4 regions of the Streptomyces sp. NPDC007863 genome follow, and region 1 is predicted to be linked to each of the others. Evidence: riboswitches for the same ligand, from Rfam matches in the RefSeq annotation. Region 1 holds a riboswitch; each other region holds the start of a gene.
The links. A riboswitch is a leader RNA that binds a small molecule or an ion and turns the genes downstream of it on or off. The one in region 1 is predicted to bind cobalamin.

Region 1 (7,519 bases):
CAAGAGCCGCGGCCGCTACGTCTGGCTCGACAACTTCTTCGAGTACCTCTCGGACTCCTTCCGCCCGCTCATGGGCGTGCTGCTCGGCTCCTCGCTGATCATCGCGATCGCCTCCGTCCTCGACGCCCTGGGCATGGTGGACTTCCGCGCCGCGGACAAGTCCGCGACCTGGGTGTTCGTCGACGCCATGTGGCGCTCGGTGCTCTACTTCCTGCCGATCTTCGTCGCCTACAACGCGGCGAAGAAGCTGAAGATCGACCCGTGGGTGGGCGCCACCGTGATGGCCGCGGTGATGACCCCGAACTTCACGGGCCTGATCAACTCCAAGATCCCCGGCGTCACCACCACCACCAACGAGACGCTCGGCACCACGGAGTCCGTGGCGCACGTCTTCGGCCTGCCGATGCAGCTCAACGACTACGGCGGCCAGGTCTTCGTACCGCTGCTGATGGTCGCCCTGCTCGCCCTCGTCTACAAGGGCCTCCAGCGCGTCTTCCCCGAGAGCGTGCACATGGTCTTCGTGCCGTTCTTCAGCATGCTGATCATGATCCCGGTGACCGCCTTCCTCATCGGCCCGCTGGGCATCTGGGCCGGCAACGGCCTCGGCGAGGGGCTGTCCTGGCTGAACAACAACGCGCCGCTCGTCTTCGCGATCATGATCCCGCTGCTCTACCCCTTCCTGGTGCCGCTGGGCCTGCACTGGCCGCTGAACGCGCTCATGCTGCAGAACATCAACACCCTCGGCTACGACTTCATCCAGGGCCCCATGGGCGCGTGGAACTTCGCCTGCTTCGGCGCCACCGCCGGCGTCCTGCTCCTCTCGGTGCGCCACCGTGAGAAGGAGATGCGCCAGACCGCGACCGGCGCCCTCGCCGCCGGCCTCTTCGGCGGCATCTCCGAACCCTCGCTGTACGGCATCCACCTGCGCTTCAAGCGGATCTACCCGCGCATGCTGGTCGGCTGCCTCGTCGGTGGCGTCATCGTGGGCGTCCTGGGCGGCGTCGACACCAACGCCTTCGCCTTCACCTCGCTGCTGACCATCCCGGTCTTCGACCCGATGCCGGTCTACGTCATCGCGATCACGGCGTCCTTCTTCACCGCCATGGCACTCGTGTACTTCTCCGACTTCCGCACCCCGCAGGACCGCGCCCGGGCCAACGCCGAGCGCGACGCCGCCGAGGCGGTCCCCCAGGAGAGCGCGACGGCCGACGACCGCGAGCTCGTCACCGTCGGCGCTCCCGCGAGCACGACGGCGGACTCGGCCGCCGCCCCCGCCCCCACCCCCGCCCCCAGCCCCGTCCCGGGCCCCGCCGAGGAGACCAGCACCGGGAAGGGCATCGAGCTCGCCGCGCCGGTCGCGGGCCGCGTGGTGGACCTCGACGACGTCGGGGACCCGGTCTTCGCCTCCCGCGCGCTCGGCGAGGGCGTGGGCATCGAGCCGGCCGACGGCCGGGTCGTCGCCCCGGTCGACGGAGAGCTGATGGTCGTCGCCGACACCGGCCACGCCTTCGGGATCCGTACCGCCGACGGCGTCGAGGTCCTCGTCCACGTCGGCATCGACACCGTGCAGATGCAGGGGGAGGGCTTCGACGTCCGGGCCGAGGCCGGCCGGCAGGTCCGGGCCGGCGACCTCCTCGTCGAGGTCGACCTCGACGCCGTGCGCGCCGCGGACCACCCGACCGTCACCCTCATGACCGTCACCAACACCGCGGAGCTCGCCTCGGTCGAGCCGCACACCGGGCAGGACGTCGCCGTCGGCGCACCCGTGGTGACCGTACGGCGGTGACGCGCGGCCACCGGCCCGACACGGGTACGCGCACCCCGCGGAGCGCGTACCCGCACGGCCCCGGCGCGGCTCCCGCGGAGCATGCGGGATCATTGGGGGAGAAACGGACCGCGGACGAGTAAGGAGAGCAGGCTGTGAAGGCGCTGCGTGTCCTCAACAACAACGTGGTCCTCGCGCGCGACGACAAGGGCCAGGAGGTCATCCTCACCGGGCGCGGCATCGGCTTCAGCTCCCGCCAGGGCAAGCCGGTCGACCCGGCGCTGATCGTCCGCGTCTTCGTCCCGGCGGACGGCCGTGACCCCGACCACCTGAGCGAAGTCCTCTCCCTCATCGACGAGGAAGTCCTGCGGGCCGTCGTGATCGCCCTCGACGAGTCCGGCATCGAGGGGCGCGAGTCCACCCGGCCGACCCTGGCCATCGCCGTCGCCGACCACATCGCCGGCGCGCTGGACCGCGCCGCGCGCGGCATCACCGTCGAGTACCCGCTGCGCGCCGAGGTCCAGGCCCTGTACGCCACCGAGTACGCCCAGGCCCAGCGCCTCCTCGCGGCCATCAACGAACGCGTGGACCCGCGCCTGGAGCCCCCCGAGGCGATCGCGCTCGCGCTGCACCTGGTGAACGCGGGCTTCGCCACGGGCGACCTCTCCTTCACGTACACGATGACCGGCGTCATCCACCAGATGCTCGCCGTCGTCAGGGAACGGCACGGGCTGTCCGTCTCCCAGGAGTCGATGAGCGCGGCGCGGTTCATCACCCACGTGCGCTACCTCTTCGTACGGATCCAGCAGCACCGGCAGCTGAAGGGGCACGAGTCCACGATCGGCCAGGGCATCCGCCGCCACTACCCGGAGGCGACCCGCACCGCACAGCAGCTGGCGACGATCGTCGAGCTGCGACTGGGTACGCACCTGAGCGAGGACGAGGTCTCCTACCTGGCGCTCCACGTCGCCCGCATGACCATGGAGACGGAGCCGGACGGCACCGAGGCCTGAGCCCCCCGGCGTCCCCGCCGCGGTCAGGCGACCCGGTCGTCCGCCGCGGCCGGACGAGGCCCGTCGGGGAGGAAGGTCACCTGGGGCGCGCCGGTGCGCGGATGGACGGTGATCTCGCTCGCCACGCCGTACACGTCGGACAGCAGCCGGGGCGTGAGGACCTCCGCCGGCGGGCCCGACGCGGTGACTCCGCCGTCGCGCAGGACGTAGAGGCGGTCGCAGTAGTACGCGGCGAGGTTGAGGTCGTGCAGGGCGACCAGGACCGTGGCCGGCAGCTTCCGCAGGGTGCCGAGGACGTCCAGCTGGTGGCGGATGTCCAGGTGGTTCGTCGGCTCGTCCAGGACGAGCAGGGAAGGCTGCTGGGCGAGGGCGCGGGCGATGAGGACGCGTTGGCGTTCGCCGCCGGAGAGCCGGTCGAAGGGGCGGTGGGCGAGGCCGGTGGCGTCCACCGCGTCCAGGGCCGCGTCGATCAGTTCGGCGTCCTCGGGGGTGTCCCCGTCGAGGAGCCGTTTGTGCGGGGTACGGCCCATGGCGACGACCTCACGGACGGAGAGGTCGAAGTCGGCGCCCGAATCCTGCACCACGGCCGCCACGGTGCGGGCCAGTCGCCGCACGGGCAGCGACCAGGCGTCGGCGCCGTCGACGTCGACCCGGCCCGCGGCGGGGCGCAGGACGCGGTAGACGGCGCGCAGCAGGCTGGACTTGCCGCTGCCGTTGGGGCCGACGAGACCGACGACCTCGCCGGGGCGTGCGGTCAGGGACACGTCCTCGACGAGGCGGTGCGCGCCGGCGGTCAGGGTGACGCCGTCGACGACGAGCTCGGTGGCGGTCATGCCCCTCCTCGGTCGGTGGTCCTGCGGGCGTCGCGGCGCATCAGCCACAGGAAGAACGGTCCGCCGCACAGGGCCGTGAGCACGCCGACGGGGATCTCCGTCGGCGCGGCGACGACGCGCGCGGCGATGTCGGCCCAGATGAGGAAGACCGCGCCGCCGAGCGCGGCGGTCGGCAGGACGCGGCGGTGGTCGCCGCCGACGGCGAGGCGGACGATGTGCGGCAGCATCAGGCCGACGAAGCCGATCGGTCCGCACGCCGCGACGAGGACGCCGGTGACGAGGGACAGCAGGACGAACATGCGGGCCCGGAAGCGGGCCACGTCCAGGCCCATCGTGGTGGCCGCCTCCTCGCCGGCGAGCAGCAGGTTCAGGTGGCGCGCCTGCACGAGGAGGACGGAGATGCCCAGGACCAGGGCGGCGCCGGGCAGCCACAACGTTCCCCAGTTGACGCCGCCGAGGCCGCCGAGGGTCCAGGCGAGGACCGCGCGGGCCTCGTTTCCCCGGTCGGTGGTGAGCAGCAGCAGGTCCAGTACGGCGGTGAGCACCGCGGCGATGGCCACACCGGACAGGACCAGCCGTGCCGAGGTGATCCTGCCGCCGGTGCGGGCCGTGGCGTAGACGAGCAGCAACGCACCGAGTGCCCCCGCGAACGCGGCGACCGACAGCGACACCGGCCCGAACAGGGTGACCCCGAACACGATCACCACCACGGCGCCCAGGGACGCCCCGGAGGAGACCCCGAGCAGGTACGGCTCGGCGAGCGGGTTGCGGATCAGGGCCTGCAGGGCCGTCCCCACGACCGCCAGTCCGGCGCCGGCCACGGCCCCGAGCAGGACGCGGGGCGCGCGGACGTCCAGCACGATGGTCTCGCGCGCCCGCGACCAGTCCGGTTCCACCCAGTCGGCGCCCAGCGCGTGCGTCACGATGCCCCACACCTGGCCGGGCGGCACGTGGACCGAGCCGATCGCCAGGCCCGCCGTGGCGGAGACCACCAGCAGGACGGCCAGGACCACGAGGACGACGGCGAGACCGGCCGGCCGGCCCGGCCCGGCCCGCCCGTCGTCCCGTCCCCCCGGTCGCGCGACCCGCCCGGAGGCGGCGTCGGTGACCGGGGCCGTCACCGGAAGCTCTCGGGCCGGATGCCACGGGCCAGATCGTCCACCGCGTACGCCGACCGCACGCCGACCAGGGTGGCGGTCAACGGCAGCACGACGAACCGCTTGTTCCTGATGGCCGGCACGTCCTTCAGAGCGGGCTGGCCGAGCAGGAACTCCTTCTTCTGCTCGACGCTCCCGGCGCCCGCGTAGTCGTAGATTGCGATGACCTCCGGCCGGCGTTCGACGACCTGCTCCCAGGAGACGTCGCCGAAGACGTCGTCGAGGTCGGCGAAGACGTTCGTGCCACCGGCCAGCCGGATCAGTTCGGTGCCGAGGCTCTTGCCGCCCGCGGTGAAGGCCGCCTTGTCACCGCTGTCGTACACGAAGACGGGCACCGGCGGCGCGCCCTTGACGGCGGCGGAGGCCTTCCCGACCCGCGCCCGGAGGTCGGAGACCAGCTGGTCGGCGCGGTCGGACACGCCGAAGATCGTGCCGACGGTACGGATCTCCTCGTACGTGTCCTCCATCGTCACCCGCTTCTTCCCGCAGTACTCGCGGTTCAGGTGGGTGTCGACGCCCGCGTCCCGGAACGCCTTGCGGGAGCGGCCCTCCTTCTCGTCGAAGGCGCTGCCGTAGCCGCCGTACACGAGGTCCGGTTCGGCTTCCAGGACGGTCTCGAAGGACGGCTCCCTCTCCGCCAGTTCGGGGATCGACTCGTAGTCCTTCCGCAGTTCGGGCAGGACGGCGGAGTCGGGGAAGGCGGTGCCGACCATGCGGTCCTTCAGCCCCAGGGCGAGCATGAGCTCCGCCGGATGCTGATGGATGGTGACGACGCGGGCGGGCGCCTTGTCGTACGTGGTCTTCACACCGCAGTTGTCGATGGTGACGGGAAAACCTCCGCCCGACGGGGAGGCGGCCTTCGTGTCCTGGGCCGTGACCTGCGACGAGCCGCAGCCGGCGGTCAGGAGGGCCGCCGACAGGGCGACGGCCGTGGCCGCGGCGCGCAGGGCACGGCGCCGGCGGGCAGGGGTGAACAGCATGGAACGGTCGTACAAGTGAAGCCTCCTGGGGAGTCCGCGCTCCTCGGATCGGGCCCGCGACAGGCCAGTGTCCTGACTCCCGGATCGACGCTCCCCTTGCCTTCCCACGCACGGCGCAGTGGCATGCCGAAGGGTGCACTCCCCGGTCACAGTGGCGGGACCGTGCCGGAATCGCACCGGCTTCCTGTCTCCCGTCGCGGTGATGACCTGCTGATCCTACGATCCACGGCGCCCGCGTCAAAAGGGCGTGCGTATGCGCGTGCACGCCCCTCGTGACCTCCGAGGCGGCGGCCGAACCCCGCCTCCTCGGCCGTCCGGCATCTCGACCGCGAGGTACCCGAAGTACCCGAACCACACCGCGGTACCTCGTATTTCTCCGGTGCTGGTGGACCCCGAAGGCGACGGCGGCCACGTCAGCCGGAACGCGCCCGTCTGGGTAGGGGTGGACCCGTCACCCTTGGGCAGTGTCTACTGGACGCTGGCTTCTGCTCTCTGCACCCGCGGGGATGATCCCGACCGCATGTTCGCTGGTCAACTCGTCCAGCGCTGCTCCCTGCGCCCGCAGGGGATGAACCGGACGAGCTTCTCGACGCCCGAGAGAACCCCCCTTTGCTCCCCGCTGCTTCGGGGACGGTCCCGTCTGGCAGTCCGAGGCCCCGTTCCTCTGGAAATTCGTATCAAGCACGGGTCGGGCTTCCGCCGACAGACCTCCGTCCTGCCGCCCGCCGCCTGCCGTCTGCCGAGGGGGCGACCGGCGCGCGGTGAGTGTGTCAGTCAGGGAGCGGGGACGGGGCCGCCGGGCCGGAAGCGCTCCACCCCGACGATGTGCCGCACCTTGACCGGGCGGACGATGACCGCGACGCGCCGTTCCCCCGGCATGAGCCACTCGAAGCGCTCGCTGCCGAGGTACTTGCGGGCCAGCTGGTCCATCCGGTCGCGCGCCTCCTCGCCCTCGATGAAGCGGGATACCACCCCGTTGATCTGCACCCTGTCGAAGGGATCGGCGGCGTCCGCGTGCGAGAGGTAGACGCGCGGGTCGCGGCGCAGGTTCTCCTCCTTCACCCGACCCACCGACGTGTTGAACATCAGCTCGCCCTCGCCCTCCAGATCCACCCACATCGGGCTGACCTGCGGAGCTCCGTCGGCGAACACCGTGCCGACGTACCAGATGTTGGGGGCCTGCAGACGGGCGCGGACGGTCTCGTCGAAGGTCGCGGTCATCCGGGGAGAGTACAACCTGGATCGGGGAGACAACGGCCGGACGATCTCGCCGTCGGTGATCCAGGACAGGGCGGCGCTTGTGAACTGCATGGGAGCAGATGCTGGTTGACTGCCTTGTCGATGAGGACCTTGGTGAGCTGACGGGAAGCCGTCCCGCCGAATGCGAGACGGGTCCGTCGGAGAGACCGCGGACATGAACAACCGACCGCAGGAGGCGGGCAGGGTGGCTCGACCGACTCGGGCCACCCCAACCGAATCCACACCCAGGGATCTCCACTGCGCCGGCCCACGGGAAGATCCCCCGCCGCGCTTCGTCGCCGACGGTCGTGATGGTGACCGTGACGCGACTCCGCCGTCGTCCCCGGGGTCACGCGATCCGGTACTCGCATCGGCCACGGGCCCCTGGCTGCTCACGTCCCGAGCGTGGCGCCTCGGGTCGTGCGGGTACGACGAAGGGGTCGGCCGCCTCCGCACCCTGGATCGTCAGTCCCGAAGCGAGTGTTCGGGGTCGCCTCGCGTGCTCGGGCGAGGGCCTGCTGCCGGACGTCGC
Region 2 (7,519 bases), on a different contig from region 1:
TCCCCGCCCCGCGCCCCCGCCGCCCGCACCGGCTTCTACGGCCTGGGCTGGAACGTGAGTTACGACGACGCCGGCCGGCTGCGCCTCTCCCACACCGGCGCCTTCGCCCAGGGCGCGCACACCAACGTGACGATGCTGCCCGGCGAGGAGCTCGGCATCGTCGTCCTCACCAACGGCTCCCCGGTCGGCGTCGCCGACGCCGTCGCCCTCGACTTCTTCGACCTCGCGGAGACCGGAAAGGTCAGCCGGGACTGGATCCCGCTGGTCGACGCGGTCTACCAGCAGCAGGCGGAGGAGGGCCGGTCGGACACCGACTTCGCCGACCCGCCCGCGAGCGCGGCCCCCGCGAAGGACGCCGACATGTACACGGGCACGTACCGCAGCGACTACTACGGGCGGGCCGAGGTCGTGGCCGCCGACGACGGCACCCTGACCCTCCGCCTCGGCCCGGAGCCGCAGGAGTACCGCCTCGCCCACTACGACGGCGACGTCTTCAGCTTCGAGACGCGCGGCGAGAACGCCGTCGGCCGCACCGGCGTCGCCTTCGCCGGGGACGGGAAGTCCTTCACCGTCGAGTACCTCGACCGCGAAGGACTCGGCACCTTCACCCGCGAGTAGCGGCGCCTCCCGTCAGCCGTACCGTCCGTCAGCCGAACCGTCCGTCAGCCGTACCGCCTCGGGGTCCACGCGATCGTGCGGCCGTCGCCGCGTTCGGCCGCGCGGGTCTGCGAGGAGCCGATCAGGAGCAGGGTGCGCATGTCGACCTCGGACGGGTCCAGGGTCTTCAGGGTGAGGACGCGGACGGACTGCTCCGGGCCGCCGACGTCGCGGGCGACGACGACGGGGGTGTCGGGGGAGCGGAGTTCCAGGAGGAGGTCGCGGGCGGCGGCCACCTGGTGGGTGCGGGACCTGGAGCCGGGGTTGTAGAGGGCCAGGACCAGGTCGGCCTCGGCGGCGGCGCGGAGGCGGGCCGCGATGACGTCCCACGGCTTGAGTCGGTCGGAGAGGGAGATCGTGGCGTAGTCGTGGCCCAGGGGGGCGCCGGCCGCCGCGGCGGCGGCGTTGGCGGCGGTCACGCCGGGGAGGACCCGGACGGGCACGTCCGCGTAGGCCGGCTCGCAGGCGACCTCCAGGACGGCCGTCGCCATGGCGAAGACACCGGGGTCGCCGCCGGAGACGACCGCGACCCGGTGGCCGCGGCGGGCCAGGTCGAGGGCGAACTCGGCGCGCTCCGACTCGACCTTGTTGTCGGAGCCGTGCCGGATCTGGCCGGGGCGCAGGACCGGCACCCGGTCCAGGTAGGTGGTGTAGCCGACGAGCACGTCGGCGTTGACGAGCGCGCCGCGCGACTCGGGGGTCAGCCAGGGGGCGCCGGCCGGACCGGTGCCGACGACCGTGACCTCGCCCGTCTCCCGGACGGGGTTCTCCCGGTCGATGCGGGAGGGCAGCACGGCGACCGAGAAGTACGGGACCGTCGACGGGTCCACGTCCGCCAGCGGCTCCGTCCGCTCGCCCGCCATGAACGCCCGCTCCACGTAGCGCGCGTCCTCCAGGCGGCCGGCCCGCTCCAGGGCGCGGCGCACGGTGGGGAAGGTGCGGCCGAGCTTCATGACGACCGCGGAGTCGGTGCCCGCGAGGCGGGCCGCCAGCTCGTCCTCCGGCAGGGTGCCGGGGATGATCGTGAGGACCTCCTCGGCCTCGCACAGCGGCTCGCCGAGCCGGGCGGCGGCGGCGCTGACGGAGGTGACGCCGGGGATGACGGTGGTGTCGTACCGGTCCGCGAGCCGCTTGTGCATGTGCTGGTAGGAGCCGTAGAACAGCGGGTCGCCCTCGGCGAGGACGGCGACCGTGCGGCCCGCGTCGAGGTGGGCGGCGAGCCGGTCCGCGGCCTCCTCGTAGAAGTCGTCGAGCGCGCCCCGGTAGCCGCCGGGGTGGTCGGTGGTCTCCACGGTGAGCGGGTACATGAGCCGCTCCTCGATGTGGTCCTCGCGCAGGTGGCCGGCGGCGATGGAGCGGGCTATCGAGCGGCCGTGGCGGGCCGAGTGGTAGGCGATGACATCGGCCTCGGCGATCGCCTTCACGGCGGCGAGGGTGAGCAGCTCCGGGTCGCCGGGGCCGAGGCCGACCCCGTACAGCTTGCCCTTCACAACGGTCACTGCTGGATCTCCGGTTCGTGCGCGAGGGCGTTGAGGGCGGCGGCGGTGATGGCGCTGCCGCCGCGCCGGCCGCGGACCACCAGGTGGTCGAGGCCGAGCTCGTTGGCGGCGAGGGCGTCCTTGGACTCGGCGGCGCCGATGAAGCCGACGGGGATGCCGAGGACGGCGGCCGGCTTCGGCGCGCCGTTCGCGATCATCTCCAGGAGGTGGAAGAGCGCGGTGGGGGCGTTGCCGATGGCGACGACGGAGCCTTCGAGGCGGTCCCGCCACAGTTCGAGGGCGGCGGCCGAGCGGGTGGTGCCGAGCTCGGCGGCGAGCGCGGGCACGGCCGGGTCGGAGAGCGCGCACAGCACCTCGTTGTCGGCGGGCAGCCGCTTGCGGGTGACGCCGGAGGCGACCATCTGCGCGTCGCAGAGGATGGGGGCGCCCGCCCGGAGCGCGGCGCGGGCGCTCGCGACGACCCCGGGGGAGTACGCGACGTCCCGGACGAGGTCCGTCATGCCGCAGGCGTGGATCATGCGGACGACGACCGTGGCGAGGTCGTCGGGCAGCCCGCCGAGGTCGGCCTCGGCGCGGATCGTGGCGAAGGAGCGGCGGTAGATCTCGGCGCCGTCCTTCTCGTACTCGTACATCCTCAGCTCTCCATCGGTGTCGTACGGGCCGCCGCGACGGCTTCGGCCAGGGCGGTACGGGGGACGGGGACGCCGTCCAGCAGATAGGTGTCGGGGCCGAGGGCGGTGACCTCGATCCGGGTGCCGTGCGGATGCCCGCAGCGGCGCGCGCAGCCGGAGTAGTGCACGGGCAGCGGCCCGCCGGGCGCGCGCGCCGCGTCCGCCCGCACGTCGGCGAGGGACTTGGCGCAGCCGGACGTGCCGGTGCAGGCGGTGACGCCGGTGCGGGGGTCGGCCGGGCCGGTGACCAGGCCGTGCGCGGCGAGGGCGGGGAGCAGGTCCGGGGACGGGCCCGCCACGACGACCCCGCGCCACGGGGTGAGCCGCACCTCGTCCGCGCCCGCGCCGAGCGCCCGCAGCTGCCCGGCGGTCAGCCGGCCGAGGGGGGCGAGGACGTGCAGGGCGTGGTCGCCGAGCGGACCGGGTGCGGGCGGGAGCGCCGCCGGGGGAGGAGAGAAGGAGGGTACGGGCTCCGCGGTGATCGCCGCGCGGGCCAGGGCGCCGGCCCACTCCGGGAGCTGTCCGGCCGGGAGCTCGCGCGGCCGCCAGGCCCCGGTCCCGGCGGCCTCGGCGGCGTCCAGGAAGGCGAGGGCGCAGGTCAGGGCGGCGCGGGCGGCGGTTTCGGCGGGGGCGCCGGCGTCGGCGGTGGCGCCGGTGGCCGTTCCGGCACCGGGCGCGGGACCGGTGGCCGGTTCGGTACCGGCCGCGGCGGCGCCGGCCGCTTTGGGCGCGGGCGCCGGCAGGCGGAAGGTCTCCGTGCCCGCCGTCAGGAACGCGGCGCCGTCCGGTGCTGCGATCAAGGTCACATCGCCGCCGAGCCCCGCGACGTCGCCGCGGCCGTCGTCGAGGGCGAAGAGGAAGCGGCCGGAGAGGGCCGCCGCGCGGGGCTCCGCGCAGAGCGCGGCGTCCAGGGCGCGGGCCCACAACTGCACGTCGCCGTGGCCGAGTCCGTCGAGTCCGGCGGCCGGGGAGGCCACGATGTTGCGGACCCGCTCGTGGGTGGGGGAGGGCAGCAGGCCCGCGTCGGCGAGGAGCGCGGCGAGACCGGCGCCGCAGCCGTCGCGCAGGCCGCGCAGCTCGGCGTTGCCGCGCGAGGTGACGGAGAGGCTGCCGTCGCCCAGCGACTCCGCCGCGTCGGCCAGGACCATGACCTGACGTGACGTCAATCGCCCGGCGGGCAGACGGAGTCGGGCGAGGAGCCCGTCGGCGGCGGCGTGCAGCCGGAGCGCCCCCGGGCACGCGTCGTCACGGTCCCTCGTCGGCGCTTCGCCCGGTTCGGGCGAGGGGGGCGGGGTCGGCGGCATGGCGGCGAGCATACCCACGGGGAACCGGACGGCCACCGAGTGTGATCCGGCCGACTCTCCGGTCCCCTCCGGCCCGCCGACGCCACGCCTTACTATGCAGATCGGCATGGGGTCCCAGGGCCCCGGGGAGGAAGCCCGGTGAGAATCCGGCGCGGTCCCGCCACTGTGAGCCCGTACCGGCCGTCGGTACGGGTGAGTCAGGAACTCCCCGCCGACCCACGACCACCCGGGGCGCGGACAACCCCGAGGAAGGCCTGAGCCTCGCCATGCTCCTGCTGCTGTCGCACTCCGACACCGACCTGCTCAGCGCCCGCGCGGCCGGAGGGCCGGTGGAGTACCGCTTCGCCAACCCCTCCCGCCTGCCGCTCGGCGACCTCCCGGGCCTCCTCGACGGCGCCGAGCTCGTCGTCGTCCGCCTCCTCGGCGGCGTCCGCTCCTGGGAGGAGGGGCTCGACGCGATCCTCGCCACCGGGAAGCCGGTCGTCGTCCTCAGCGGCGAACAGGCCCCCGACGCCCAGCTGATGGCCGCCTCCACGGTGCCGGTCGGCGTCGCCACCGAGGCGCACGCCTACCTCGCGCACGGCGGCCCCGCCAACCTGGAGCAGCTGGCCCGCTTCCTCTCCGACACCGTCCTCCTCACCGGTCACGGCTTCGAGGCCCCGGCCGCCGCCCCCACCTGGGGCCCGCTGGAGCGCACCGCCCGCGTCACCGAGGGCCCGACGGTCGCCGTGCTCTACTACCGCGCCCACCACATGAGCGGGAACACCGCCTTCGTCGGCGCCCTCTGCGACGCGATCGAGGACGCCGGGGCCCGCGCGCTCCCGCTGTACGTGGCCTCGCTGCGGGCCCCCGAGGAGGAGCTGCTCGCCGAGCTCCGCGGGGCCGACGCGATCGTCACCACCGTCCTCGCCGCCGGCGGCACCAAGCCGGCCGCCGCGCAGGCCGGCGGCGACGAGGAGGCCTGGGACGCGGGCGCGCTCGCCGCGCTCGACGTGCCCGTCCTCCAGGCGCTGTGCCTGACCGGCTCGCGGGCGAACTGGGAGGAGAACGACGAGGGCCTGTCGCCGCTGGACGCGGCCAGCCAGGTCGCCGTCCCCGAGTTCGACGGCCGGCTCATCACCGTCCCGTTCTCCTTCAAGGAGATCGACGCCGACGGCCTGCCCGCGTACGTCGCCGACGCCGAGCGCGCCGCCCGCGTCGCCGGCATCGCCGTCCGCCACGCCCGCCTCCGGCACATCCCGAACCCGGAGAAGCGGCTGGCGCTGGTCCTCTCCGCGTACCCGACCAAGCACTCCCGCATCGGCAACGCCGTCGGCCTCGCCACCCCCGCCTCCGCCGTCGCCCTGCTGCGCCGGCTGATCGAGGAGGGGTACGACTTCGGGCCCGAGGCCGACCTCCCCGGCCTGGTCTCCGGCGACGGCGACGAGCTGATCCACGCCCTCATCGAGGCCGGCGGCCACGACCAGGACTGGCTCACCGAGGAGCAGCTGGCGAAGAACCCGGTCCGCATCCCGGCCGCCGACTACAAGCGCTGGTACGCCGAACTCCCGGCCGAGCTGCGCGAGCGGGTCGAGGAGCACTGGGGCCCCGCGCCCGGCGAGATGTTCCTCGACCGGTCCCGGAACCCGGAGGGCGACATCGTCCTCGCCGCCCTGCGCCGCGGGAACCTGCTGGTCCTCATCCAGCCGCCGCGCGGCTTCGGCGAGAACCCGATCGCGATCTACCACGACCCCGACCTGCCGCCCTCCCACCACTACCTGGCCGCCTACCGCTGGATCGCGGCGCGCGCGCAGGACGGCGGCTTCGGCGCCGACGCGATGGTCCACCTCGGCAAGCACGGCAACCTGGAGTGGCTGCCGGGCAAGAACGCCGGCCTGTCCGCCGCCTGCGGCCCCGACGCGGCCCTCGGCGACCTGCCGCTGGTCTACCCCTTCCTCGTCAACGACCCGGGCGAGGGCACCCAGGCCAAGCGCCGCGTCCACGCCACCCTCGTCGACCACCTCGTGCCGCCGATGGCCCGCGCCGACTCGTACGGCGACATCGCGCGCCTGGAGCAGCTCCTCGACGAGTACGCGCAGATCTCCTCCATGGACCCGGCGAAGCTCCCGGCGATCCGCGCCCAGATCTGGACCCTCATCCAGGCCGCCAAGCTCGACCACGACCTCGGCCTCCAGGAGCGCCCCGAGGACGACGGCTTCGACGACTTCCTGCTGCACGTCGACGGCTGGCTGTGCGAGGTCAAGGACGCCCAGATCCGCGACGGCCTGCACGTCCTCGGCGGCGCGCCCACCGGCCCCGAGCGGGTCAACCTCGTCCTCTCCATCCTCCGCGCCCGCCAGATCTGGGGCGGCACGCAGGCGCTGCCCGGTCTGCGCGAGGCGCTCGGCCTGGACGAGGGCGCCGCGACCCGCACCACCGCCGACGAGGCGGAGGCGAAGGCCCGCGAGCTGGTCGAGGCGATGGAGGCCGCCGGCTGGTCCGTGGACGTGGTCCCGGCGGTCGCCGCCGCGTACGGCCCCGAGGTCCACGACGTGCTCCGCTTCGCCTGCGAGCAGGTCGTGCCGCGCCTCGCCGCCACCACCGACGAGCTGACGCACGCCGTGCACGCCCTGAACGGCGGCTTCGTGCCCGCCGGCCCGTCCGGCTCGCCGCTGCGCGGCCTGGTCAACGTGCTGCCGACCGGCCGGAACTTCTACTCCGTCGACCCGAAGGCCGTGCCGTCCCGGCTCGCCTGGGAGACCGGCCAGGCGCTCGCGGACTCGCTGCTGACCCGCTACCGCGAGGACAACGGCGAGTGGCCGACCTCGGTGGGCCTCTCCCTGTGGGGGACGAGCGCGATGCGCACCGCCGGCGACGACGTCGCCGAGGCGCTGGCGCTGCTGGGCGTCCGCCCGCTGTGGGACGAGGCCTCGCGCCGCGTCAACGGCCTGGAGCCGATCCCCCTGGAGGAGCTGGGCCGTCCGCGCGTCGACGTCACGCTGCGCATCTCCGGCTTCTTCCGGGACGCGTTCCCGCACGTCATCGGCCTCCTCGACGACGCCGTCCGGCTGGTCGCGGGCCTGGACGAGCCGGCCTCGGAGAACTACGTCCGCGCCCACGCCCAGGCCGACCTCGCCGAGCACGGCGACGAGCGCCGCGCCACCACCCGCATCTTCGGCTCGCGGCCGGGCACGTACGGCGCGGGCATCCTGCAGCTGATCGACTCGCGGGACTGGCGCACCGACGCGGACCTCGCCGAGGTCTACACGGTGTGGGGCGGGTACGCGTACGGGCGCGGGCTCGAAGGCCGGCCGGCGCGCGCGGAGATGGAGACCGCGTACAAGCGGATCGCCGTCGCCGCGAAGAACACGGACACCCGCGAGCACGACATCGCCGACTCGGACGACTA
Region 3 (7,519 bases), on a different contig from region 1:
CAACGGCAACACCCTCGACCGCGAGGGCCGGTTGATCACCTGTGAGCAGGGCAACCGCCGCGTGACCAGGACCGAGCACGACGGCACCGTCACCGTGCTGGCCGACCGGTGGCGGGGCAGGCGGCTGAACAGCCCGAACGACGCCGCCGTGAAGTCCGACGGCTCGATCTGGTTCTCCGACCCGGACTTCGGCATCACCAGCGACTACGAGGGGTACCGCGCCGAGAGCGAGATCGGCTCCAACAACGTCTACCGGATCGACCCGGCCACCGGTGAGGTGCGGCTGGTCGCGGACGGCTTCGGCGCGCCGAACGGGCTGGTCTTCTCGCCCGACGAGCGGCTGCTGTTCGTCTCCGACACCCGCGCCGGCGTCATCCGGGTCTTCGACGTCCGCGAGGACGGCACCCTCTCCGAGGGCACGGTCTTCGCGAAGGCCGCGGACCGCGCGAAGGCCCGCTTCGACAACCTCCGCTTCGACGACGGCGGCAGGCTCTGGGTCGCCGCGATGGACGACGGCGTGCACTGCTACGACCCCGACGGCACCCTGATCGGCCGGCTGAACGTCCCCGAGGCGGTCGCCAACGTCTCCTGGGGCGGCGCCAAGCGCAACCGCCTCTTCATCACCGCGGAGACCAGCCTGTACTCGGTGGTCATGGGGGTCACCGGCACGCACCCGACGGGGCCGGGCCGCCGCCCCTGGCTGTAGCCGGGCCCTCCCGAGGCCGGAACCCTCCCGAGGCCCGGGCCCTCCCGAGGCCGGGGCCCGCGCTCATCCCGTCGGCGCCGACGCCCCCCGGAAGGTGCGGCGGTACGCCATCGGCGAGACGCCGATGGCCGCGTGGAGGTGCTCGCGCAGGGAGGTGCCGGTGGCGAAGCCGACCTGGCCGGCGATGTCGTCGACGGCCAGGTCGGTGGTCTCCAGGAGGTGCTGCGCCCGGGACACCCGCTGCTGGATCAGCCAGCGCCCCGGGCTCGTCCCGACCTCCTCGCCGAAGCGCCGCGCGAAGGTGCGCAGGCTCATCCGCGCGTGCCGGGCGAGTTCGCTCAGCGTCAGCGGCTCGTGGAGGTTCTCCAGCGCCCACTGGCGGGTGGCCGAGGTGCCGCTGTCGGCCGCCGGGGGCACGGGGTGCTCGATGTACTGGGCCTGCCCGCCGTCCCGCCACGGCGGTACGACGCAGACGCGCGCCACGTGGTTGGCGACCGCCGCGCCGTGGTCCCGTCGTACGAGGTGGAGACAGACGTCGACGCCGGACGCGGCGCCCGCCGAGGTCAGCACCGTGCCGTCGTCCACGAAGAGCACGTCCGGGTCCATCGCGACCTCGGGGTACCAGGTCCGGAAGAGGTCGGCGACGGCCCAGTGGGTGGTGGCCGGGCGGCCGTCGAGGAGCCCCGCCGCCGCCAGGACGAAGGCGCCCGTGCAGATGGACACGATCCGGGCGCCGGGGCGGATCGCCGCGAGGGCCTCGCCGACCGCCGGCGGCAGTTCGCGCGAGAGACGGGAAAGGTCGAACGGCGGGAGCAGGACGGTGTCCGCCGTCGCCAGGACCTCCGGGCCGTGCCCCACCGTCACCGAGAAGTCGGCGTTGGTGGCGACGGGCCCGCCGTCGACCGAGCAGGTCAGGACCTCGTAGCGGTCCTGGAGCGCGCCGAAGATCCGGCTGGGGATGCCGAGCTCGAAGGGGTACACGCCGTCCAGGGCGAGGACGACGACGCGGTGGACAGTCATGGCACGATCCCGTCGGAAGTTGGCATTCATGCCATGGTACCGGGGCGTGCTCCACGGCGAGGCTGGACGGCATGACGAACACCACCGCCCCCACCATGCGCGCCATCAGCCAGCACACCCACGGCACCCCCGAGGTCCTGGAGCAGGTCCTCCTCCCCCGTCCCGTCCCCGGCCCGGGCCAGCTCCTGGTCGCCGTCCGCGCCGCCGGCGTCAACCCGACCGACTGGAAGCACCGCGCCGCGGGCCTCTTCCTCGACCGGCTGCCGCTCGTCCTCGGCTGGGACGTGTCCGGCGTGGTCGAGGCCGTCGGCTTCGGCGTCACGCTGTTCAAGCCGGGCGACGAGGTCTTCGGGATGCTGCCCTACCCGCACGGTGTGGGCTCCCACGCCGAGTACGTGACGGGACCGGCCCGCGCCTTCGCCGCCAAGCCCGCCGGCATCGACCACGTGCAGGCCGGCGCCCTGCCACTCGCCGCCCTCACCGCGTACCAGGCGATCGTCGACACCGCCGGCGTGCGCTCCGGGCAGCGCGTCCTGATCCACGCCGCCGCCGGCGGGGTCGGCCACCTCGCCGTCCAGATCGCGAAGGCCCGCGGCGCGTACGTCATCGGCACCGCCAGCGCGCCCAAGCACGCGTTCGTCCGCTCGATCGGCGCGGACGAGGTGATCGACTACCGCACCACCGACTTCCGCGACGCCGTCCAGGACGTCGACATGGTGCTCGACCCGCTCTCCGGCGACACCCGCGCCCGCTCCCTCGACGTCCTGCGCCCCGGCGGCGTCCTCGTCTCGATCCTGCCGGGCGGCGACCCCGACGAGGCCGCGAAGGCCGCGGCCCGCGGGGTCCGCGTGGAGTCCCTCCTCGTCGAGGCGGACCACACCGGCATGAACGCCGTCGCGGAGCTGGCCGCCTCCGGCGCCCTGCGCGCCCACATCGAGGCCGTCTTCCCGCTCGCCGAGGCGGCCAAGGCGCACGCCCTCGGCGAGACGGACCGCACGACCGGCAAGATCGTGCTGACCGTCCCGTAGCGGACCGCCCGTGGCGCGCCGGCCGGTCCCCGCACTCCGGGGACCGGCCGCCCGCCTCCACGGGGATCTTCTAGGCTGGGGCCCATGCGGGTACTTGTCGCGGGCGCCACCGGCGCCGTGGGCCGTCAGCTCGTCCCTCGCCTGGAGGCGGCGGGGCACGAGGTCGTGGGCATCTCCCGGCGCGGTCCGCGCCCGGTGGACGTCCTGGACGCCGGAGCCCTGTCGCGGGCGGTGGCCGAGGCCGCGCCCGACGCGGTGGTGCACCAGCTCACCGATCTCGGCGGGGCGGACGGGGCCGCGAACAACCGGGTGCGCGTCGAGGGGACGCGCAACCTCGTGGACGCGGCCCGGGCGGCGGGCGTCGGCCGGATCGTCGCGCAGTCGATCAGCTGGGCGTACGCGCCCGGCGACGCGCCCGCCGACGAGTCCGTACCGCTCGACGGGACGGAGGAACCGCCCCGGGCCCGGATCGTCGCCGGCGTGCGGGCGCTGGAGGCCACGGTGGCCGAACTCCCGACGGCCGTCGTCCTGCGGTACGGGATCCTCTACGGTCCCGGCACCTGGTACGCGCCCGGTGGCGCGGTCGCGGCCGCCCTCGCCGGCGACCCCGGGGCCCGCTTCCTGGGCAGCACGGCCGCCGACGCGTCGGTGAGCTCCTTCGTGCACGTCGCGGACGCGGCGGACGCCGCCGTACGAGCCCTGTCCTGGCCCTCCGGGACGTACAACGTCGTGGACGACGAGCCGGCCCCCGCGCACGCCTGGCTGCCGCTGCTCGCGGAGTCGCTGGGAGTGCACGCGCCGGAACGGACCGAAGGGCGGACGCCCTGGGCCCGAGGGGCGCTCAACACCCGGGCCCGCGGTCTCGGCTGGGCTCCGGCCCGGCCGTCCTGGCGGACCGGCTTCGCGGATCAGGGCGACGCGTAGGCCTCACCCCTCAGGCGCCCACGGCTCCGGATGCTCGGGCCCCTCCATGACGGCGGCGCGCAGTCTCTCCTTCATGGACTCCGGCGGAGCCCGCGCCTCCTCGCGCTCGTGCACGAGACGGGCCGTGCTCCCCGTATGCGGCACTCGCGGTGATGCTGCCTCACCCGGACCACCCGGTCCCCGCCCGTGGTCCGGAACGCCCACCGGGCCGGTACCGGAGCCGGAGCCGGTACGGGAGTCGGAGCCGGAATCGGAGTCGGATCACTCCGTGACGGGCAGGCACTCGGCGAGCAGGGCGACGATGTCGCCCCAGGCCCGCTGGGCGTGCCTCGGGTGGTAGCCGACGCCGGGACGCACGGTGTGGTCGACCGTCGGGTGGTGGAAGGCGTGCAGGGCCCCTCCGTAGACCACGAGGCGCCAGTCGACGCCCGCGGCCTCCATCTCCGCGGCGAACGCGTCCCGTTGGGCGGGCGGCATGATCGGGTCCTCCGACCCGACCCCGGCCCAAACCGGGCAGCGAATGCGGGCCGCCTCACCCGGCCGGCCCGTGATCAGTCCGTTGACCGTCGCGATCGCGCGCAGGTCGACGCCGTCACGGCCGAGTTCCAGGGCGACCGCGCCGCCGGTGCCGTAGCCGACGGCGGCGATCCGGTCGGGGTCCGTCCGTGGTTCGGCACGCAACACGTCGAGCGCGGCGTGACCGATGTCCCGCATCCGGTCGGGGTCGCCGAGCAGCGGCAGGCACCGGGCCAGCATCTCCTCCGGATCGCCCAGATAGCGTCCACCGTGGAGGTCGAAGGCCAGCGCCACGTACCCCAGTTCGGCCAGGGCCTCGGCGCGGCGGCGCTCGACATCGCCGAGCCCCACCCCCTCGGGTCCGATCAGGACCGCGGGCCTGCGCCCGGCACCGGCCGGGAGCGCGAGGTGTCCGATCATCGTCAGGTCGTCGGCCGGGTAGGTGACCGTGCGTGTGGTGACCGTCGTCATGTGGCTTGACGGTAATGACCGTTGGGCCCGTTCGGGGTCGTGTTCACCGATGGCAGACAGCGGTCCGCCGGGGTCGCGCCCGCCGTGCCGCCCGGGCGGCACGGCGGACCTCGTGACCGGCGGGTGGCTCATATCACGTTCCACGGGCCGGACTTCCGCCGACGGCCGGCGGGGCGGACCCGTAGGGTGGCCGGTGCAGCTGGTTCGCCCCGCACGCCATGCGGGAGCGTCGTAAGAGGGAACCCGGTGGGAATCCGGGACTGCCCCGCAGCGGTGAGCGGGAACGACCGCCGTCATACGCACTGGACGTGACGTACTACGTCTGGGAAGCGACGGCCAGTAGGTGGCCTCCACGAGGAGGACGTGCCCGCGAGTCCGAAGACCTGCCCGTTGCCCGCACGCGGACCGTTCCGCGCGCGGCCATCCGGTGACCTCGAGGGCGGGTCGGCGCACATATCGGACGGGCGGCCGTGCCATGCCGCACACGCCTGCCGTCCGGTCCGTCGCCCCTTCGCGTCCTCGTCCGGTCCCCGGACCTCAGGGATTCATCTCGCGAAGGAGATCTCCGTGACCACGAAGTCCGCAGTCGCGGCGGCACGCGCCACCGTGTACGGCTACCCCCGTCAGGGACGGAACCGCGAACTCAAGAAGGCGATCGAGGGCTACTGGAAGGGCCGGGTCACCGCCGACGCCCTCCGTGCCACCGCCGCCGAGCTCAGGAGCGCGCACTGGCGGCAGCTGGCCGGAGCCGGCATCCACGAAGTGCCCACCGGCGACTTCTCGTTCTACGACCACGTCCTCGACACCACGGTCATGGTCGGCGCCGTCCCCGCGCGCCACCGGGAGGCCGTCCACGCCGACGCCCTCGCCGGCTACTTCGCGATGGCCCGCGGCACGCAGGACGTCGCCCCGCTGGAGATGACCAAGTGGTTCGACACGAACTACCACTACCTCGTGCCGGAGCTGGGCCCCGACACGGTCTTCGCGGCGGACTCGTCCCGGCAGGTCACCGAGCTGAAGGAGGCCCTCTCCCTCGGGCTGACCGCCCGCCCCGTGCTGGTCGGTCCGGTCACGTACCTGCTGCTGGCCAAGCCCGCCCCCGGTGTGGCGGCGGACTTCGAGCCCCTGACCCTGCTGGACCGTCTGCTGCCCGTCTACGCCGAGGTCCTCGCCGACCTGAGGGCCGCCGGCGCCGAATGGGTCCAGCTCGACGAGCCCGCCCTGGTCCAGGACCGCACGCCCGCCGACCTGAACGCCGCCGCCCGCGCCTACCGCGACCTCGGCGCCCTCACCGACCGGCCCAAGCTGCTCGTCGCCTCCTACTTCGACCGGCTCGGCGACGCCCTCCCCGTCCTCGCCAAGGCACCGGTCGACGGCCTCGCCCTGGACTTCACCGGGCCGGCCGCCGCCAACCTCGACGCGCTGGCCGCCGTGGGCGGCCTTCCCGGCAAGCGGCTGGTCGCCGGCGTGGTCGACGGCCGCAACATCTGGATCAACGACCTGCACCGGTCCCTCACCACCCTGGGCACCCTCCTCGGCCTCGCCGGCCAGGTCGACGTCGCGGCCTCGTGCTCCCTGCTCCACGTACCGCTCGACGCGGCGGCCGAGAAGGACGTCGACCCGCAGATCCGGCGCTGGCTGGCCTTCGCGAAGCAGAAGACCGGCGAGATCACGACGCTCGCCACGGGCCTGGCCCGGGGCACCGACGCGATCACCGGCGAACTGGCCGCCAACCGCGCCGCCCTCGCCTCCCGTGCCAACTCCCCGATCACCCGGGACCCGGTCGTACGCGCCCGCGCCGAGGCCGTCACCGACGCGGACGCCCGCCGTCCCCAGCCGTACGCGGAGCGGGCCGCCGCCCAGCGGGCCCACCTCGACCTGCCCCTGCTGCCGACCACCACCATCGGCTCCTTCCCGCAGACCGCCGAACTGCGCGCCGCCCGCGCCGACCTGCGCGCCGGACGCATCGACGCCACCGGCTACGAGGAGCGCATCCGGGCGGAGATCCGGGAAGTGATCTCCTTCCAGGAGAAGACCGGGCTCGACGTCCTGGTGCACGGCGAGCCCGAACGCAACGACATGGTGCAGTACTTCGCCGAGCGGCTGGACGGCTACCTCGCCACGCGGCACGGCTGGGTCCAGTCGTACGGCACCCGCTACGTCCGCCCGCCGATCCTCGCCGGCGACGTCTCCCGCCCGGCGCCGATGACGGTGCGCTGGACCACCTACGCCCAGTCCCTCACCGGCAGGCCGGTCAAGGGCATGCTCACCGGCCCGGTCACCATGCTCGCCTGGTCGTTCGTCCGCGACGACCAGCCCCTCGCCGACACCGCGCGGCAGGTGGCCCTCGCCCTGCGCGACGAGGTGCACGACCTGGAGGCCGCCGGGACGTCGGTGATCCAGGTCGACGAACCCGCGCTGCGCGAGACCCTGCCGCTGCGCCGCGCCGACCACCCCGACTACCTCGCCTGGGCCACCGGGGCGTTCCGCCTCAGCACCGGCGGCGTGCGGCCGGACACCCAGATCCACACCCACATGTGCTACGCCGAGTTCGGCGACATCGTCCAGGCCATCGACGACCTCGACGCCGACGTCATCAGCCTGGAGGCCGCCCGCTCCCACATGCGGGTGGCCCACGAGCTCGCCGCCCACGGCTATCCGCGCGAGGCCGGTCCCGGCGTCTGGGACATCCACTCCCCGCGCGTCCCCTCGGCGGAGGAGGCCACGGCCCTCCTCCAGGAGGGACTCGGAGCCATCCCCGCCGAGCGGCTGTGGGTCAACCCCGACTGCGGCCTGAAGACCCGCGGCTGGGCCGAGACCCGCGCCTCGCTGGAGCACCTCGTGGCCGCGGCCC
Region 4 (7,519 bases), on a different contig from region 1:
AGGAGCTCGTCGCCCAGGTCTCCCAGGGTTCGCCCGCCGACGTCCTGGTCACCGCCGACACCAAGAGCATGGACAAGGTGGCGGCCGACACCGGCACGCCCGTGGTCATCGCGACGAACCGGCTGGTCATCGCCAACGGCGAGGGCAACCCGCACAAGGTCGACGACCTGAAGGACCTCGCCGACCCGAAGCTGAAGGTCGTCCTCGCCGCGCCCGAGGTCCCGGCGGGCAAGTACAGCGCGCAGATCCTGGAGAAGCAGGGTGTCACGGTGAAGCCGGTCTCCCAGGAGGCCAACGTCCGGGCCGTGCTCAGCAAGGTCGAGCTCGGCGAGGCCGACGCCGGGCTCGTCTACGAGACGGACGCCGCGAGCGCCGCGGACAAGGTCGACGCCGTGGAGATCCCCGACGACCGGAACGCCGTCGCGACGTATCCGGCCGCCACCCTGAAGGACTCGGAGAACGCCGAGGCCGCCGCGGCCTTCGTCGCCTGGCTGTCCTCGGCCGAGGGTCAGAGGATCCTCCAGGACGCGGGCTTCCAGAAGCCGTGAGGGAGCCTGCGGGGAAACCGTGAGGGAACCTCGCAGGGAGCAAGAGGGACGCCGCAGGGAAACCGCAGGGACTTGTCATGAGACGCGCAGGCACACGTACGACCCCCGGGGCCCGTCCGCCCCTCGCCCTGGCGCTGCCCGCGCTGCTCGGCGTCGCCTTCCTGGCGCTCCCCCTGGCCGGCATCCTCGTCCGGACCGAATGGGGGGAGCTCGCCGGCCACCTGGGCTCCCCCGGCACGGTCGAGGCGCTGAAGCTGTCGCTCGTGGTGTCCTTCTGGGCGCTCGGCCTCTCGCTGCTGCTCGGCGTCCCGCTCGCCTGGCTCCTGGCGCGCGTGCCGTTCCCCGGCAAGGCGTTCGTCCGCTCGCTCGTGCTGCTGCCGATGGTGCTGCCGCCGACCGTGGGCGGCGTGGCGCTGCTGCTCGCCTTCGGGCGGCGCGGGCTCCTCGGGCCGTGGCTGGAGTCCACCTTCGGGATCACGTTCCCGTTCCACACCTCCGGCGCCGTCCTGGCGGCGACGTTCGTCGCCATGCCGTTCCTCGTCATCAGCCTGGAGGGCGCGCTCGGCGGGCTGCGGCCCCGGTACGAGGAGACGGCCGCCTCGCTGGGGGCCTCACCGGTCCGGGTCTTCTTCACCGTCACGCTGCCGATGGTGGCGCCGGGCGTCCTCGCCGGGGCGGCGCTCACCTGGGCGCGGGCGCTGGGCGAGTTCGGCGCGACGATCACCTTCGCGGGGAACCTGCCGGGGACGACGCAGACCCTGCCGCTCCAGGTCTACCTGCTCCTCCAGGAGGAGCCCGAGGCCGCCACCTCGGTCTCGCTGCTGCTCCTCGCCATCGCGATGGGCGTGCTCATCGCCCTGCGCGGACGCTGGACGGGGAGCCCGGCGGCCGAGCGGCGGAGCGGCGCGCCCGTGGAGGAGCCGGCCGCCGCGGAGCCGCCGTCCCGCGTCGAGCCCGCCGCGCCGTCCGGCGGACGCTGGGCGCTGCACGCCGACCTCACCGGCTTCACCACGCTCGCCCTCGACGCCGAGCCCGGCACCACCATCGCCGTCGTCGGCCCCAACGGCGCCGGGAAGACCACCCTGCTGCGCGCCCTGCTCGGCCTCACCCCCCGTGCCCACGCCGACCTCACGCTCGGCGGCGAGGACGTCACCGCCCTGCCGCCGCACCGGCGCCGGGTCGCCTGGGTCCCCCAGGACGGCGCGCTCTTCCCGCACCTGTCGGCGCTCGCCAACACCGCGTACGGGCTCCGCGCCCAGGGCGTCCCGCGCGCCGAGGCCCGCCGCGAGGCGCAGGCATGGCTCGACCGGCTCGGTGTCGGCCACCTCGCCCACCGGCGCCCCGGCCAGCTCTCCGGCGGCCAGGCCCAGCGCGTGGCCCTCGCCCGGGCGCTCGCCGCCCGCCCCCGGCTGCTCGTCCTCGACGAACCGCTCGCCGCACTCGACCAGACCACTCGCGCGCACGTCCGGCACACCCTGCGCACCCACCTCGCCGGCTTCGGCGGCGTCTGCCTCATCGTCACGCACGACCCGGTGGAGGCGGTCTCCCTCGCCGACCGCGTCCTCGTCCTGGACGGGGGCCGGGCCCTCCAGGACGCCACGCCCACCGAGGTCACCCGCCACCCCCGCTCCCCCTGGGTGGCCCGCATGCTCGGCCGCAACGCCTGGCCGGGCACGGCCGACGCGGAGGGGATCGCCCTCGACGGCGGCGGCGTCCTCGTCGCGGCCGAGCCGCCGCCGCCCGGGACTCCGGCGCTCGCGATCGTCGCCCCCGAGGCGGTGTCCGTGCACCGCGAGAAGCCCGCGGGCAGCCCCCGTAACGTCTGGCCCGGCACCGTACGCGAGATCACGGGCAGCGGCAGCCGCCTCCGGGTCCTGGTCACCTCGGCCGAGGCGCCGGACCTCGTCGCCGAGATCACCCCGCAGGCGGCCGCCGAACTCGGCCTCGCGGACGGGGTGTCGGTGTGGACGAGCGTGAAGGCCACGGAGACGACGGTCGTACCGCTCTGAGGGGCGGGCGCTGTGCCCTATCCCTCGGGGAGTTCGGCGCGGACGCGGCGGGAGGGGCTGAAGGCGTAGAGGTCGAGGACGCCCGGGGGGTCGGCGAGGCCGGGGCCGCCGGCCTCTATCCAGTCGGCGATGTCCTGGGCGGCGTCCGGGTCGTTGACGAGGCCGAGCCAGACCGGGCGGCCGCCCGCCGCCCGTCCGGCGGCGGACGGCTGGACGACGACGACGTTGGCCTGCTCGCACGCGTCCAGGCAGCCGGTGACCCGGACCCGGGCGCCGTCGGGCACGGCGCGGCGCAGGGCCGCGAGCTGGCCGGCGTGGTCGACGCCCGGGATCTTGGGCGTGCCGCAGCAGCAGCCGCGGCACACGGTGACCGTGCAGGTGGCGGGCGCGCCCGCGCCCGCCGTCTTGCGCTTGTCGGTGCGACGGCTCATCACGTCTCCTGGTGAGGGGTCGGGCGGGAACGGCGCCAGGCTCCGTCGGCGAGCAGCCGCAGGCCGTTGAGGCCGACGAGGACGGTGGACCCTTCGTGGCCGGCGACGCCGAGGGGCAGGGGCAGCGTACCGACGAGGTCCCAGACCGCCAGCACGGCGATGAACGTGCCCGCGATGACGAGGTTCTGGATCACCAGCGCGCGGGCCCTGCGGGACAGGTTCACCACGGTGGGGATGGTCGCGAGTTCGTCACGTACGACGACGGCGTCGGCGGTCTCCAGGGCGAGGTCGGAGCCCGCCCGGCCCATGGCGATGCCGACGTGGGCGGCGGCGAGGGCGGGGGCGTCGTTGACGCCGTCCCCGACGACCAGGACCTTGGCGCCGGCGTTCCGGAGCTCCTGGACGGTGGCGACCTTGTCCTGGGGCAGGAGCCCGGCCCGTACGTCGGTGATGCCGACGTCGGCGGCGAGGCGGGCGGCGGCGCGCGGGTTGTCGCCGGTGACCAGGACCGGCGCGCCGCCGGTCAGTTCGGCGAGGGCGCGGGTCGCGTGGGCGGCCTCGGGGCGGAGCCGGTCGGCGATCCCGAGGACACCGGCCGGGCGGCCGTCGACGGTGACGACGACGGCGGTGCGCCCCTGCTCCTCCAGTGCGGCGGCGAGGACGGCGGCCGGGTGCGCGGGGTCGTCGAGGAGGCGCGCGGGGCCGCCGACGGCGACGGCACGGCCGTCCACGGTGGCGCTGACGCCCGTGCCGGGGGTGGAGGCGAAGTCCTCGGCCGGGGGCAGCTCCAGTCCCCGCGCGCGGGCCGCTTCCACGACGGCGCGGGCGAGAGGGTGCTCACTGGGGTACTCGGCCGCCGCGGCGGCCCGCAGGAGCGCGTCGGCGTCGAGGGCGTCGGCACCGGGGGCGTCGGGGGCGGAGACGGTGAGGGGGTGCAGGTCCGTGAGGTACGGGGTGCCCTCGGTCAGGGTGCCGGTCTTGTCCAGGGCCACCGCGTCGATCTGGCCGAGGCGTTCCATGACCACGGCGGACTTCACCAGGACGCCGTGGCGGCCGGCGTTGGCCATGGCGGAGAGGAGCGGGGGCATGGTGGCGAGGACGACGGCGCACGGGGAGGCGACGATCATGAAGGTCATCGCCCGGAGCAGGGTGGACCGGAGGTCGGAGCCCAGGAGCAGCGGGATCGTGAAGATCAGCAGGGTGACGGCGACCATGGCGAGGCTGTAGCGCTGCTCGACCTTCTCGATGAAGAGCTGGGTCGGCGCCTTGGTCTCGGCGGCTTCCTCGACCATCGCCACGATCCGGGCGATCACCGAATCGGAGGGGTCGCGCCCGACCCGCACGCGCAGGGCGCCGGAGCCGTTCAGGGTGCCGGCGAAGACCTCGTCGCCCGGCTGCTTGGCCACGGGCAGCGGTTCGCCGGTGATGGTGGCCTGGTCGACGTCGCTCGCGCCGGCGAGCACGCCGCCGTCGGCGCCGATCCGCTCGCCGGGCCGGACGAGGACGACGTCGCCGACGGCGAGGGAGCCTGCCGGGACGACCTCCTCCGTGCCGTCGTCCGCGAGCCGTGTCGCCGTCTCCGGCGCCAGGTCGAGCAGGCCGCGTACGGAGTCGGCGGTCCGGGCGGTGGCGACGGCCTCCAGCGCGCCGGAGGTCGCGAAGATGACGATGAGCAGCGCGCCGTCGAGGACCTGTCCGATGGCGGCGGCGCCCAGCGCGGCGACCACCATCAGGAGGTCCACGTCCAGGGTCCGTTCCCGGAGGGCCTTCAGGCCCTCCCAGCCCGGCTCCCAGCCGCCGGTGGCGTACGTGGCCGCGAACAGCGGGCCCCACAGCCAGGCCGGCGCGCCGAGCAGGTACAGCGGGAGGGCGGCCAGGAAGAGCAGCAGGGCCGCGAGCGCCCAGCGGGCTTCGGGCAGCGCCAGGACGCGGGTGCGCCGGCGGGGCGGTACGCGGTCGGGGCGGGGCGTCGGGGCGGCGGGGGTCTGCGGCCCGGAGCTCTGCAGGACGGAGGACATGACGAAGCAACCCTTCACGGGGCCGGCGGACGATGCGCCCACCATACAGGAACACATGAATAGGTCTTCAGGTGTCGTCCGTATCATGGTCCCATGGGCCACGGACCGATTGCCACCAGCACCACGCGCGAACGCCTCGACGCGGTCGGCGCCACCGACGTCGCCGCGACGCTCCAGGCCCTCGCCACGCCCTCGCGGCTGTACATCCTGGCGCGCCTGCGCGAAGGGCCGTCCTCGGTCGGGGAGTTGGCGACGGCCGTCGGCATGGAGCCTTCCGCCTGCTCCCACCAGCTCCGGCTGCTGCGCAACCTCGGTCTGGTGACCGGCGAGCGCCACGGCCGCTCGATCGTCTACGCCCTCTACGACAACCACGTCGCCGAACTCCTCGACCAGGCGCTGCACCACGTCGAGCACCTGCGCCTCGGCGTCCGCGACCTGCCCGCCGAGCTCGACGCGCCGGCGGCCCGCGCGGGCGCCGCCGCAGGCGAGTAGCCCCGCCGGGGAGCAAGATCCGGTTGTGGTAATTTGCCGGGGCCAGTCGCACCCCTGCACGGATCCACGCGGTCCGTGCGGAGGTCAGGGAATCCGGTGGGAATCCGGAACTGACGCGCAGCGGTGAGGGTGACGGGCGGGACATCGGCCACTGGGCCCCGAGGGGGCCTGGGAAGGCGTTCCGTCCGGACGACCCCGAGTCCGAAGACCTGCTGGCGGCCCGGGCGGCGGTCGTACGGCGTCCGGGGAGCACCGTACATCAGGCTCCGCGCATGAGCCGTGACGCAGAGGATCCTTCCCCGTGCCGTTCCCCGTGCCCTTCGCACACACCGCTCGTTCCGTCCGTCCCTCCCGTTCCGCCGGTTCTTCTCGCTCCGCCCGTTCCGCCGTGCTGCTGGTGGCCGGTGCCGTGCTCGTGGCCGGCTGCGGCGCCGGCGGGGCGGCGTCGCCCGGCCCGTCCGGGGCGAAGGCGGCGGACGGCGCCGGGTACCCCGTCCGCCTCGACAACTGCGGACAGCGCGTCGAGGTCGCCGCCGCACCCCGCCGGGCCGTCGCCCTCGACCAGGGGTCGGCCGAGATCCTGCTCTCCCTCGGCCTCGCCGACCGGATGGCGGGCACCGCCACCTGGACGGACCCGGTGCTCAAGGGCCTGGAGAAGGCGAACGCGTCCGTGCCCCGGCTCGCCGAGCGCTACCCGTCGTTCGAGAAGGTCCTCGACGCCGAACCCGACTTCGTCAGCGCCTCCTTCCTCTACACCCTGGGCAAGGGCGGCGTGGCACCGCGCGAGCGGTTCACGAAGCTCGGCGTCCCCACGTACCTCTCCCCCGCCGACTGCGTCGGCAAGGACAACGGCGGCGACGGCGACGGCGTGCGCACCGAGCCGCTCACGATGGACGCCGTGTACGGCGAAGTCCGCGACCTGGCACGGATCTTCGGGGTTCCGGAGCGCGGCGAGAAGCTCGTCGGGGAGCTCCGCGCCCGGGTCGAGAAGGCCAAGGCCGGGGCCGACTTCGGCGACGCGTCCGTCCTGTACTGGTTCTCCGACTCCCAGGGGCCGTACATGGCCGGCTGCTGCGGCGCGCCGGGGATCATCAGCGGGACGCTCGGCGTGCGGAACGTCTTCGACGACACGAAGGAGGAGTGGCCGCAGATCAACTGGGAGACGGTCGTGGACCGCGACCCCGACGTGCTGGTGATCGCCGACCTGACCCGCAAGGCGCAGTCGGCCGAGAGCGCCGCGAAGAAGATCGAGTTCCTGGAGTCGCACCCGGTCACCCGGAACATGACGGCGGTCCGGAAGAAGCGGTACGTGATCCTCAGCGGCCAGGCCATGAACCCCACCATCCGCACCGTGGAAGGCATCGAGCAGCTGGCGGCCGCCCTGCGCACGCACGGGCTCACGAAGTGACCCCCGCCTCCTCCCCCGCCTCCACTTCCGCTGCCTCCGGCGCCTCCGGCTCCGCCTCCGCGCGGTCCTCCCGGGCGCTCACGCCGCTCGCGGGGGCGGCCGGGGTCGCTCTCCTCTGCGTCTCGGTCGCGCTCGCCGTCACCCTCGGTCCGGCCGACATCCGGGTCGCCGACGCCTGGTCCGTCGTCGCCGCGCGCCTCGGCGGAGAGCCGTCCGGCCTGAGCGCGATCCGCGAGGGCATCGTCTGGGACCTGCGGCTGCCCCGCACCCTCCTCGCCGCCGTGTGCGGGGCCGGGCTCGCCGTCTGCGGCGCCGTGATGCAGTCGCTGCTGCGCAATCCGCTCGCCGACCCCTTCGTCCTCGGCGTCTCCTCCGGCGCGTCGACCGGCGCGGTCGCGGTCGTCGTCCTCGGTGCCGGCGGCGGCCTGGTGTCCGTCACCGGCGGCGCCTTCCTGGGCGCGGTCTGCTCCTTCGCCCTGGTCCTGCTGCTGAGCCACACCCTGGGCGGGTCGACGGACCGCGTCGTCCTCGCGGGGGTCGCGGCGATGCAGCTCTTCTCCGCCCTGACCTCCTTCGTCGTGATGACCGCCGCCGACGCCGAGACCACCCGGGG

Region 2: it holds a riboswitch for cobalamin, as region 1 does, so the genes downstream of both, cobN (cobaltochelatase subunit CobN) here and ABZ621_RS17060 (ABC transporter substrate-binding protein) in region 1, are expected to answer to the same signal.
Region 3: it holds a riboswitch for cobalamin, as region 1 does, so the genes downstream of both, metE (5-methyltetrahydropteroyltriglutamate--homocysteine S-methyltransferase) here and ABZ621_RS17060 (ABC transporter substrate-binding protein) in region 1, are expected to answer to the same signal.
Region 4: it holds a riboswitch for cobalamin, as region 1 does, so the genes downstream of both, ABZ621_RS00075 (ABC transporter substrate-binding protein) here and ABZ621_RS17060 (ABC transporter substrate-binding protein) in region 1, are expected to answer to the same signal.

What each region holds. Positions count from the first base shown of each region.
Region 1 is NZ_JBEYEI010000010.1:20,044-27,562, reverse strand. Features, by position in the region: gene ABZ621_RS17080 (glucose PTS transporter subunit IIA) at 1-1,786, shown strand, start outside; gene ABZ621_RS17075 (PRD domain-containing protein) at 1,921-2,778, shown strand; gene ABZ621_RS17070 (ABC transporter ATP-binding protein) at 2,802-3,611, opposite strand; gene ABZ621_RS17065 (iron ABC transporter permease) at 3,608-4,732, opposite strand; gene ABZ621_RS17060 (ABC transporter substrate-binding protein) at 4,729-5,748, opposite strand; cobalamin riboswitch at 5,793-5,974, opposite strand; gene ABZ621_RS17055 (TIGR03618 family F420-dependent PPOX class oxidoreductase) at 6,523-6,969, opposite strand; gene ABZ621_RS17050 (hypothetical protein) at 7,380-7,519, opposite strand, start outside.
Region 2 is NZ_JBEYEI010000005.1:278,640-286,158, reverse strand. Features, by position in the region: gene ABZ621_RS10510 (serine hydrolase) at 1-618, shown strand, start outside; gene ABZ621_RS10505 (precorrin-2 C(20)-methyltransferase) at 663-2,147, opposite strand; gene ABZ621_RS10500 (precorrin-8X methylmutase) at 2,153-2,788, opposite strand; gene ABZ621_RS10495 (cobalamin biosynthesis protein CobG) at 2,791-4,131, opposite strand; cobalamin riboswitch at 4,223-4,358, shown strand; gene cobN (cobaltochelatase subunit CobN) at 4,398-7,519, shown strand, end outside.
Region 3 is NZ_JBEYEI010000027.1:97,465-104,983, reverse strand. Features, by position in the region: gene ABZ621_RS33460 (SMP-30/gluconolactonase/LRE family protein) at 1-706, shown strand, start outside; gene ABZ621_RS33455 (helix-turn-helix domain-containing protein) at 770-1,726, opposite strand; gene ABZ621_RS33450 (NADP-dependent oxidoreductase) at 1,798-2,754, shown strand; gene ABZ621_RS33445 (NAD(P)-dependent oxidoreductase) at 2,839-3,678, shown strand; gene ABZ621_RS33440 (dienelactone hydrolase family protein) at 3,940-4,665, opposite strand; cobalamin riboswitch at 4,864-5,057, shown strand; gene metE (5-methyltetrahydropteroyltriglutamate--homocysteine S-methyltransferase) at 5,233-7,519, shown strand, end outside.
Region 4 is NZ_JBEYEI010000001.1:18,093-25,611, reverse strand. Features, by position in the region: gene modA (molybdate ABC transporter substrate-binding protein) at 1-548, shown strand, start outside; gene ABZ621_RS00095 (ABC transporter permease) at 626-2,557, shown strand; gene ABZ621_RS00090 ((2Fe-2S) ferredoxin domain-containing protein) at 2,575-2,988, opposite strand; gene ABZ621_RS00085 (heavy metal translocating P-type ATPase) at 2,988-5,006, opposite strand; gene ABZ621_RS00080 (metalloregulator ArsR/SmtB family transcription factor) at 5,100-5,498, shown strand; cobalamin riboswitch at 5,585-5,709, shown strand; gene ABZ621_RS00075 (ABC transporter substrate-binding protein) at 5,887-6,906, shown strand; gene ABZ621_RS00070 (iron chelate uptake ABC transporter family permease subunit) at 6,903-7,519, shown strand, end outside.